Regions from separate parts of the Kitasatospora sp. NPDC101183 genome, predicted to be linked through region 4. Evidence: riboswitches for the same ligand, from Rfam matches in the RefSeq annotation. Region 4 holds a riboswitch; each other region holds the start of a gene.
What was found. Region 4 has a riboswitch for cyclic di-AMP ahead of ACIRRS_RS23890 (hypothetical protein). Riboswitches for the same ligand answer to the same signal wherever they lie in the genome.
Positions count from the first base shown of each region.

Region 1: linked by a shared signal. The riboswitch ahead of ACIRRS_RS24710 (transglycosylase family protein) and the one ahead of ACIRRS_RS23890 (hypothetical protein) in region 4 are both predicted to bind cyclic di-AMP.
Region 2: linked by a shared signal. The riboswitch ahead of ACIRRS_RS12510 (transglycosylase family protein) and the one ahead of ACIRRS_RS23890 (hypothetical protein) in region 4 are both predicted to bind cyclic di-AMP.
Region 3: linked by a shared signal. The riboswitch ahead of ACIRRS_RS15855 (M23 family metallopeptidase) and the one ahead of ACIRRS_RS23890 (hypothetical protein) in region 4 are both predicted to bind cyclic di-AMP.

Region 1 is NZ_JBIWOW010000017.1:201,373-203,561, reverse strand. Features, by position in the region: gene ACIRRS_RS24715 (hypothetical protein) at 1-363, shown strand, start outside; cyclic di-AMP (ydaO/yuaA leader) riboswitch at 822-982, shown strand; gene ACIRRS_RS24710 (transglycosylase family protein) at 969-2,189, shown strand, end outside.
Region 2 is NZ_JBIWOW010000007.1:355,329-357,517, forward strand. Features, by position in the region: gene ACIRRS_RS12505 (cytochrome P450) at 1-621, shown strand, start outside; cyclic di-AMP (ydaO/yuaA leader) riboswitch at 858-1,025, shown strand; gene ACIRRS_RS12510 (transglycosylase family protein) at 1,031-1,792, shown strand; gene eno (phosphopyruvate hydratase) at 2,045-2,189, shown strand, end outside.
Region 3 is NZ_JBIWOW010000010.1:23,449-25,637, forward strand. Features, by position in the region: gene ACIRRS_RS15850 (hypothetical protein) at 1-88, shown strand, start outside; gene ACIRRS_RS15855 (M23 family metallopeptidase) at 153-1,004, opposite strand; cyclic di-AMP (ydaO/yuaA leader) riboswitch at 1,017-1,175, opposite strand; gene ACIRRS_RS15860 (YiaA/YiaB family inner membrane protein) at 1,385-1,669, shown strand; gene ACIRRS_RS15865 (alpha/beta fold hydrolase) at 1,763-2,189, shown strand, end outside.
Region 4 is NZ_JBIWOW010000017.1:5,380-7,568, forward strand. Features, by position in the region: gene ACIRRS_RS23885 (MoaF-related domain-containing protein) at 1-324, opposite strand, end outside; cyclic di-AMP (ydaO/yuaA leader) riboswitch at 638-802, shown strand; gene ACIRRS_RS23890 (hypothetical protein) at 803-2,077, shown strand; gene ACIRRS_RS23895 (hypothetical protein) at 2,127-2,189, opposite strand, start outside.

The DNA.
Region 1 (2,189 bases), 200 kb from region 4:
GTGCTGCTCGCCGCCCGCCTGGCCGTCCCGGTCGTCGCGGCCGCGCTGGACGTCCCCGGCTCGGTGGCCGGCGCCGTGAACCACCTGCGCGAGACCGGCTCCCAGCGGCCCGCCCTGGCCCCGCTGGTGATCGGCCCGGAGGCGGACTCCGAACTGCTCGCCACAGCGGCCGAGGAGACGGGCTGCCCGTCCGCCGCGCCGCTGGGCGCCTACCCGACGGTGGGGCAGCTGATCGCCTCCACCTACCTGGCCTCGCTGCCCGCGCCCACCGCGGAGGCCCTGGCCGAGGCCGCGGCGGCCTCGGAGCCGTCACAGGCGCCCCGGGGCGCCCACGCGGCCGTCCAGGCGCCCGTGGAGGGCTGACAGGGCGCACGCACGCCCCCGGAAGGGGCCCGCGACGGCTACGGCCGCCGCGGGCCCCTTCCGCATTTCCGTTTACCGCTTCCCCGCTTCCCTGGTTCCCCGCTCAGCCATGAAGGGCGTGATGTCCGTTCTGGTCTCTTTTGTCGACGAATACGGGAATTGATCCGGCGCCCGCATCGTGGACGCTTCCCCGCCCCGGCGGGCGCGCCCCCTGCGCGCTCCGACGCTCCGTCACCGCAGAACTGAGGCGGAGCCAGTTCCGGGAATTCGGCGTGACCTTGCCAATAAACGATCATTTCCGATCATGAAATGCGCTCATTCGGCTATTTTCTAAACCCCGTGATGCGCATCACAGCTATTTGCAGATTGAAGTTCCTTCTGCTTAACGTGCTCCCCGTTCGTGACCACACGGACCCAGTTCATCCGCGACGCCGAGTCCTGCCGTCGGATGTCCTGGCAGCGCGAAAACGCATCACGGCAGGAGCGGGGGAACCACAGGTAAGTCGCCCTCGGCCGCTCTTCGGAACGGCCCGGGGCTAGGGGTGAAGCCGCGCAGCGCGCGGCCGGGCAACTCCAGCCCGAATCCGACAGCTCACCTCGCAGGCGTGGGAGAGGACCGCGTCTTCATGCTGCCCACCAACGGCACCCGCCTGTCCAGCCGCACCCGTCGCGTGATCGCCACCCTCGGCGTCGCGGGCGTCGGCCTCACGATCCCCTGCCTCACCACCACCAGCGCCTCCGCCGCCTCCGTCGCGACCTGGGACAAGGTCGCCCAGTGCGAGAGCACCGGCAACTGGAGCATCAACACCGGCAACGGCTTCTACGGCGGCCTGCAGTTCACCTCCAGCACCTGGGCCGCCTTCGGCGGAACCTCGTACGCGCCGCAGGCCAACCAGGCCACCAAGGACCAGCAGATCGCCGTCGCCGAGAAGGTCCTCGCCTCGCAGGGCCCCGGCGCCTGGCCCGTCTGCTCCGTCCAGGCCGGTCTGACCAAGGGCGGCGCCGCCGCCTCCGTCGACACCTCGGCGGCCGCCAAGCCCGCCGCGAAGCCCGCCAAGCCGGCCGCCCCCGCGCAGTCGCAGTCGCAGGACCAGGCCGGCTCCGCCGCCTCCGGCACCTCGGGCAAGGGCGCCTGGGCCCAGAAGAAGGCCCAGCAGGCCCCGCAGGCCCCCGCCCAGCAGGCCCCCGCCCAGCAGGCCGCCCCGGCGCCGCAGGCCCAGGGCGACTACACCGTGGTCGAGGGCGACTGGCTGTCCACCATCGCGGACAAGCACAACGTCCAGGGCGGCTGGCAGCACCTGTACGACCTCAACCGCGCCACCCTGACCGAGGGCCCGGACGCCATCTACCCGGGCCAGAAGCTCAGCTTCGACGGCCAGGCCCAGGTCTCCGCCGCCCCCGCCGCCAAGTCCGGCTCGGACTTCGGCTGGTTCAACCGCTCGCAGAAGTCCGGCCAGCCCGCGAACGGCGGTGCCGTGAACGCCAAGCCGCTCGCCCAGGACCAGGCCGCCAAGCCGTCCAAGCAGGCCCCGGCCCAGCAGCAGGCGCAGCAGCCGGCCCAGACCGCGACCGGCAGCATGGCCGCCGCCGTCTCCTTCGCCCAGTCGAAGGTCGGCCAGGCCTACGTCTACGGCGGCACCGGCAACGGCGGCTGGGACTGCTCCGGCCTGACCCAGGCCGCGCTGCGCGCCGCGGGCGTCTCCGTCCCGCGCGTCGCCGCCGACCAGGCCGCCGCGAGCACCCACGTCTCGCTGGACAGCCTCCAGGCGGGCGACCTGCTGTTCTGGTCCAACAACGGCCAGGACTCGGGCGTCTACCACGTCGCC
Region 2 (2,189 bases), on a different contig from region 4:
ATCCGGGCGAGCGACCACGGCGAGCACCTGACGGAGAACGAGGCCGCCGCGATGGCCTTCATCCTCCTCTTCGCCGGGTTCGAGACCACGATCAACCTGATCGGGAACGGGGCCTACGCCCTGTTCCGCAACCCGGATCAGCGCCGGCTGCTCCAGGAGTCGGTGGCCCGCGGCGAGAGCGCCCTGCTGGAGACGGGGATCGAGGAACTCCTGCGCTACGACGGGCCGGTGGAGCTGGCGACCTGGCGGTTCGCGACCGAGCCGCTGTCGATCGGCGGGGTGTCCGTTCCGGTGGGGGACCCGGTGCTGGTGGTGCTCGCGGCGGCCGACCGCGACCCGGCGAGGTTCTCGGACGAGAACACCCTCGACCTGGCCCGGGCCGACAACCCCCACCTGGGCTTCGGGCACGGCATCCACTACTGCATCGGCGCCCCGCTGGCCCGCCTGGAGGGCCGCGCGGCGCTGGCCACGCTGCTCTCCCGGCTGCCCGACGTACGGCTGGCGGAGGAGCCGGAGAACCTGCGCTGGCGCGGCGGTCTGATCATGCGTGGACTGCGGGAACTGCCGGTCGAATTCAGCCCGGAAATCCGCTCCCCGCACGCGGTTCCGGCCACTCCCTGACGTCCTTCGAGACACCGACACGCTGACGGGGCGTCGCCGGCAGCCTGTCGATCGGGGTGTGAACACGCATCAAATCGGACAAACCGGCGCCGTGCGTAGGCGAGCGACCACTGGCCGTGATTTCTGTGTGATATCGGCGAGATGAGCTTGTGATCGAGCTGATGATCTGTCTAGTCTCCGTGGAGTTCGCAGCTGCGGACCCCGAACGCGGAACGCCGAATCCTGCCCGCCGCGCCACGGGAAACCGACCAGAACCCTGGGCAGGGGCGGGGGACCCAGGTTTGTTGCCGTCCCCACGGCTTGGGGTGAAGCCGCCCGCGCGGAGCCGACTCCGCGTCACGGCGGCCGGGCCACCTCCCGGTCCGAACCCGACAGCTCACCTCGCAGGCGTGCGGAGAGGGACCTCTTCATGCTGCTCGTTGGATCTGGCCGTCACCGTCGTCGCACCCAGGCCGAGAAGGTCATCGCCGTCGCCGGTGTGGCCGGCGTCGGACTCGCACTGCCGCTCCTCACCGCCACCGGCGCCTCCGCGGCCCCCGCCTCCACCTGGGACGCCGTCGCCCAGTGCGAGAGCGGCGGCAACTGGAGCATCAACACCGGCAACGGCTTCTACGGCGGCCTGCAGTTCACCTCCAGCACCTGGAAGGCGTACGGCGGCACCTCCTACGCCGCGCAGGCCAACCAGGCCAGCAAGGGCCAGCAGATCGCCGTCGCCGAGAAGGTGCTCGCCTCCCAGGGCCCCGGCGCCTGGCCCGTCTGCTCCCAGAAGGCCGGCCTGAGCAAGGGCGGCCCGGCCGCCTCCGTCGACACCTCCTCGGACACCAAGGCCCAGTCCGCGCCCAAGGCCCAGAAGCAGGCCCAGAAGCCCGTCCAGCAGCAGGCCCAGAAGCCGGCGCAGGAGAAGCCCGCCCAGTCGTACGCCCCGAAGCACGCGGCCCCGAAGGCGGCCGAGAAGCCCGCCGCGCAGTCGTACGCTCCCAAGCACGCCGCCCCGCAGGCCGCCGCGCCCAAGGCTGGGGACTACACCGTGCGCTCCGGTGACACCCTGTCGACCATCGCTGCCGCCCAGGGCGTCTCCGGCGGCTGGCAGTCGCTGTACTCCGGCAACCGCGCCACCGTGGGCGGCGACCCGGACCTGATCCTCCCGGGCCAGGTGCTGCACCTCGGCTGAGCCGACCGGACGTCAGAGGGGCCGGCCGGCAGGGCCGGCCCCTTCGTCCGCGTTCGCCCGGGATCGGGCTGCCGACCCGGGGCGCCCAGGTGAACTACCGGTGGGTAGCACGGCCACACGCTGAGACGGGACCGAGGCCGACGTGGCCGTGGAGGCCCGGGCGGTTAGGCTCTGGTCGTAACGACTCCGCAATCCTCCCGCCGACATCACCACCCCGGTCGGCCGGGACCTGCTTCCGCAAGGAGATGCCACGTGCCGTCCATCGATGTCGTCGTAGCCCGTGAGATCCTCGACAGCCGCGGCAACCCCACGGTCGAGGTCGAGGTCGGCCTCGACGACGGCAGCACCGGCCGTGCCGCCGTTCCGTCCGGTGCCTCCACCGGCGCCTTCGAGGCGC
Region 3 (2,189 bases), on a different contig from region 4:
GGGCCTGGCGCGGCTGCTGGTCGAGGAGTTCCCGGAGCTGGCGCCGGAGCCGGGCGCGGAGGAGATCGACGCGTACCTGGGGCGGTAGGACGGGCACGGAAGGGGCCCGCCGGGGCCCCTTCCGTGCCTACGTCCGTACGTCCGGACGTCCGTTACGGGTTGACGCCGCGCTGCTGGAGCCAGGACTCCGGGTCGACCGGGGCGCCGCCGCCGGGGCGGACCTCCAGGTGCAGGTGCGGGCCGGTGACGTTGCCGGTGGCGCCGACCTTGCCGATCTGCTGACCGCCGGTGACGCTGCCCGAGCCCTTGATGATCGAGGAGAGGTGGCAGTACCAGATCTCGGTGCCGTCGGGCAGGGTCTCGACGATGCGGTAGCCGTACGAGCCGGACCAGCCGGCCGAGGTGATGACGCCCTGGCCGATGGCCATGACCGGGGTGCCGGTGTCGGCGGCGAAGTCCAGGCCGGTGTGCAGGTGGGCCCAGTAGCGGGCGCTCTGGCCGTAGTGGGCGGAGAGGCGGTAGTCGGACTCGGCGACCGGCAGGGTGAGGGCGGCGGCCTTCTTGGCCTCGGCCTCCGCCGCGGCCTTCTTCGCCTCGGCCTCCTTGGCGGCGGCCTTGGCCTCCGCCTCCTTCGCGGCCTGGAGGCGGGCGGTCTCCTCGGCGGCGGTGCGCTGGCTGTCGGCCTGCTGCTGGATGCGGGCGGCGAGCGCGAGGCCGGGGTCGGCGGCGAGGGCGACCGGGGTCTCGTCGGGGGCCTCGACGGCGGGGGCGGCGGCCGGGGTCGCGGAGGCGAAGCCGGTGGCGCCCAGGGTGGCGGCGACGGCGGTGACGCCGAGCAGCGGGGAGGCCCCGCGGGTCTGACGCGGCATCCGGTGGCGGTTGGCCTCGGCCTCGGGGGCCGCGCCGAGGGGGCCGGTGCCGTCCGGCTCGAAGCCGTCGTGGCCGGGGTGACCGGGGTGGTCGAGCAGCTGGATTCCGGCTGCGGGGGTGTGCGTCGACGCCACGGGGGCGCGCTCCTTTCCTTCCCTCGCGCCTACCGGGTTAGCTGACGGGTTCGGAGCAGGAAGGTCTCCTACGGCCGGGCCGGAGCCCCGCCGATTCACCCCAAGGAACGTGGTTCCCCGGCTCCCTGACCTGCCCGGAGGCCGGTCGGCGGGATTAGGCGACGGCGCACGGTGCCGTCTGGGTACGGCGTTGACGACCGCGCTGCGTTATCAAACGTTAATCCGAGGAGGCTCTGATTCCAAGCCGTTCGTCCGGGACGAACGGGAAGCCCGTGAGGGGACGTCAACGAACGATCCCTCACGCGGGGCGCCGCACGCACGGCCCCGACTGAGTACCGGTACTCATGTGCGAGGGCCGGGGCGCCAGCATGCTGGGCGCCATGAGCGCACCGATGCAGAGCCGCACGACGGCCGCCTACTACATCCAGGCCGTCCTCTCCTTCGCGATCTCCGGCACGGCCCTCGCCGTCGGGATCGCCTACCTGCCCGTCGGGGGGTGGGTCCGCGCCTTCCTGGGGGTGGGCCTGCTCTACACCGTCACCTCCGCGTTCACGCTGGCCAAGGTGATCCGGGACCGGCAGGAGGCCGGCGACACCGTCGCCCGGGTCGACCAGGCGCGGCTGGAGAAGCTGCTGGCCGAGCACGACCCGTTCCAGGGGCCCTGACGGGGCCGTGTCGCCGACCGCTTGACGGCTAAGGCTATTAGCCTTAGCTTTATGGCTATCGGCAGCACGAACCCCGGAGCGAGGAGATTCCCCATGAACGGCACCGCCACCCCGGCCACCGGCCACCTCGACCTCCCCGGCGGCCGGATCGCCTACGACGACACCCGGCAGGGCGACGGCCTCCCCGTCGTCCTGCTCCCGGGGATGCTCGACAGCCGCACCGCCTACCGCCACCTCAGGCCGCTGCTCACCGCCGCCGGGCGGCGGGTCGTCACCATGGACCTGCGCGGCTTCGGCGAGAGCTCCATCGCCTGGGACGACTACTCCCCCGCCGCGATCGCCGGCGACGCCCTCGCCCTCCTCGACCACCTCGGCATCGAGCGGGCCGTCCTGGTCGGGCAGTCCTACACCGGCGCCACCGTCGTCCGGGCCGCGATCGACGCGCCGGAGCGGGTCGCCGGGATCGCGCTGATCGACGCCTTCGTGGAGAACCCGCCGAGCGGCCTGATGAAGGCCGTCA
Region 4 (2,189 bases):
CTGCGGCTCCAGCGTCCCGGTGTGCAGCTGGCCGACGCGGCCGCCCTCGCCCTCGAAGGTCCAGAACGCCCGGACGGTGAGCCCGGCCAGGTCCATCACGTGGCTGACGGTGAGCCCGCTGCGCTCCGTCCAGCTCACGAAGTAGATGTCCGGTGCGACCTCGGCGACGTGCAGCGGCACGTCCTCCCACTGGCCCGCGGACTCGCCGAGCCCCTCCCAGCGCAGCCGCGTGCCGTCGGCCGAGTAGGTGTTGCGGAACGCCGCGCCGTTGTCGACCCGGAAGACGTAGGTACGGCCGGCGAAGGCGGGCAGGGACGCGGTCATGGCGGGGCGGCTCCTCGGTCGAGCTGGCGGGCTCTTGTGCACTGCGGAAGATGTCAGGCCTCCAATTTATCCGACGGGGCGCAGGAGGGAGGGCGTCCTTTCGCGGTACGGGTGCGGCGGTGTCCGTACGGGCCGGACGGCTGTGATCAACTCGCCCGCCACGCAGTGTGGTTGATCGACACCACTGTGAAGTGCGCGACAACCTGCCCCGGAGGGTTGTCCGCCCACGCACGGCCTGCCTAGCCTGCAAAGGTCGTCCGCCCCCGCGGACCCCGCCGCCGGGACGCCGAGTCCCGTCCACCCGCCGGCGGGCAGTCGAGCACCACCGTGGACGGGAGCGGGGGACCCAAGGTCAGTGCCCGGCCCTGCGCGCTCCCGCGTGCGGCCGCGGCTCGGGGTGAAGCCGCCTCCCACCGGCGGCCGGGCTTCCTCAGCCCGAACCCGACAGCTCACCTCGCAGGCGTCGCAGAGGACAGCCATGCACAAGCCTGCCCGGGCCCGCGCCCCGCGCCACGCCCTCCCCTCCCACCGCGGTCGCACCGCCGCCCTCGCCGCCACCGGCGCGCTCGCCATCGGCGGCGCCGGCCTGATCGGCCTCCCGGCCGCCACCGGCGCCCAGGCCGCGACCGCCCCGACCGTCACCCAGGACCGTCTGACCCCCGCCACGATGACCCCGGGCAAGGCGGCCACCGCCTCGCTCGCCCTGCACTCCTCCTCCTGCTTCACCGCGAAGACGGTGGGCGTGGGCGTGCGCGACGCCGCGGGCACCAACCTGGACTTCCCCGGCAACGCCTCCAACGTGCGGATCTGCCCGACCGGCACGACCTTCACCAGCGCGGCCCGCAGCCTGCCCGCCGGGACGTACACCCAGTTCGGCTTCTGGCAGGACCAGGCGGGCGCCTGGCACAACCTGGCCGCGCAGCAGCTCGTGGTCTCCGCGACGGCGACGCCGACCCCGGCTCCCACGCCGACCCCGACTCCCACGCCGAAGCCCACCGCGACCCCGTCCGCGAGCCCGTCCGCCACCCCGACCACGGCGCCCACCGCCGCGCCGACCTCCCCGGTGGCCGGTAAGTCCCTCACCTGGTCCGACGAGTTCAACGGCCCGATCGCCTGGGGCCAGCGCTGGGTCGGCGACAAGAGCAGCTCGTACAAGTACGGCAACCACAACCCCGGCGACAACAAGCTGGACTGGCTGAACAAGAACAACGTCACCGTCGCCAACGGCGTCGCCACCTTCACCGCGACCCCCGGCGGCCCGGCGCTGGAGAACGGCCAGCAGTCCTGGAACACCGGCTTCCTGACCACCGAGGGCTCCGCCGAGGGCTTCCAGGTCAAGACCGGCGACTACGCCGAGACCCGCGTCAAGCTCCCCGCCGGCACCGGCGCCTGGCCGGCCTTCTGGACGTGGAAGGACGGCAACGGGGAGATCGACTCCTTCGAGTACCACCCCGACAACCCGAACCTGCTCGAGCTGACCAACCACGTCAACCCGAGCAACCCCGAGTACTGGACGGACGCCAAGGCCGTCGCCAAGGACCAGTGGGTCACCATCGGCACGTACTACGGCGCCAACTCCGTGGACTGGTACGTCAACGGCGTGAAGGTCTTCTCGGACGGCAAGGGCGTGGGCGCCAACTGGTCGGCGTACCTGATCCTCAACCTGTCGGTGGGCGCGGGCAAGTACCACCCCGCGCCGCAGGGGAGCGCCCCGCTCACCTTCTCCGCCGACTACGTGCGGGTCTACCGCTAGAGGGGACCCGTCCAGGGGTTCCGTCCAGGGGTTCCGTCGGCCCGCAGGGTCAACGGGCGGCCGGATCGGCGACCGTGAGGTCGAACGGCTGCCCGTCCCCCTGCGGGTCCTC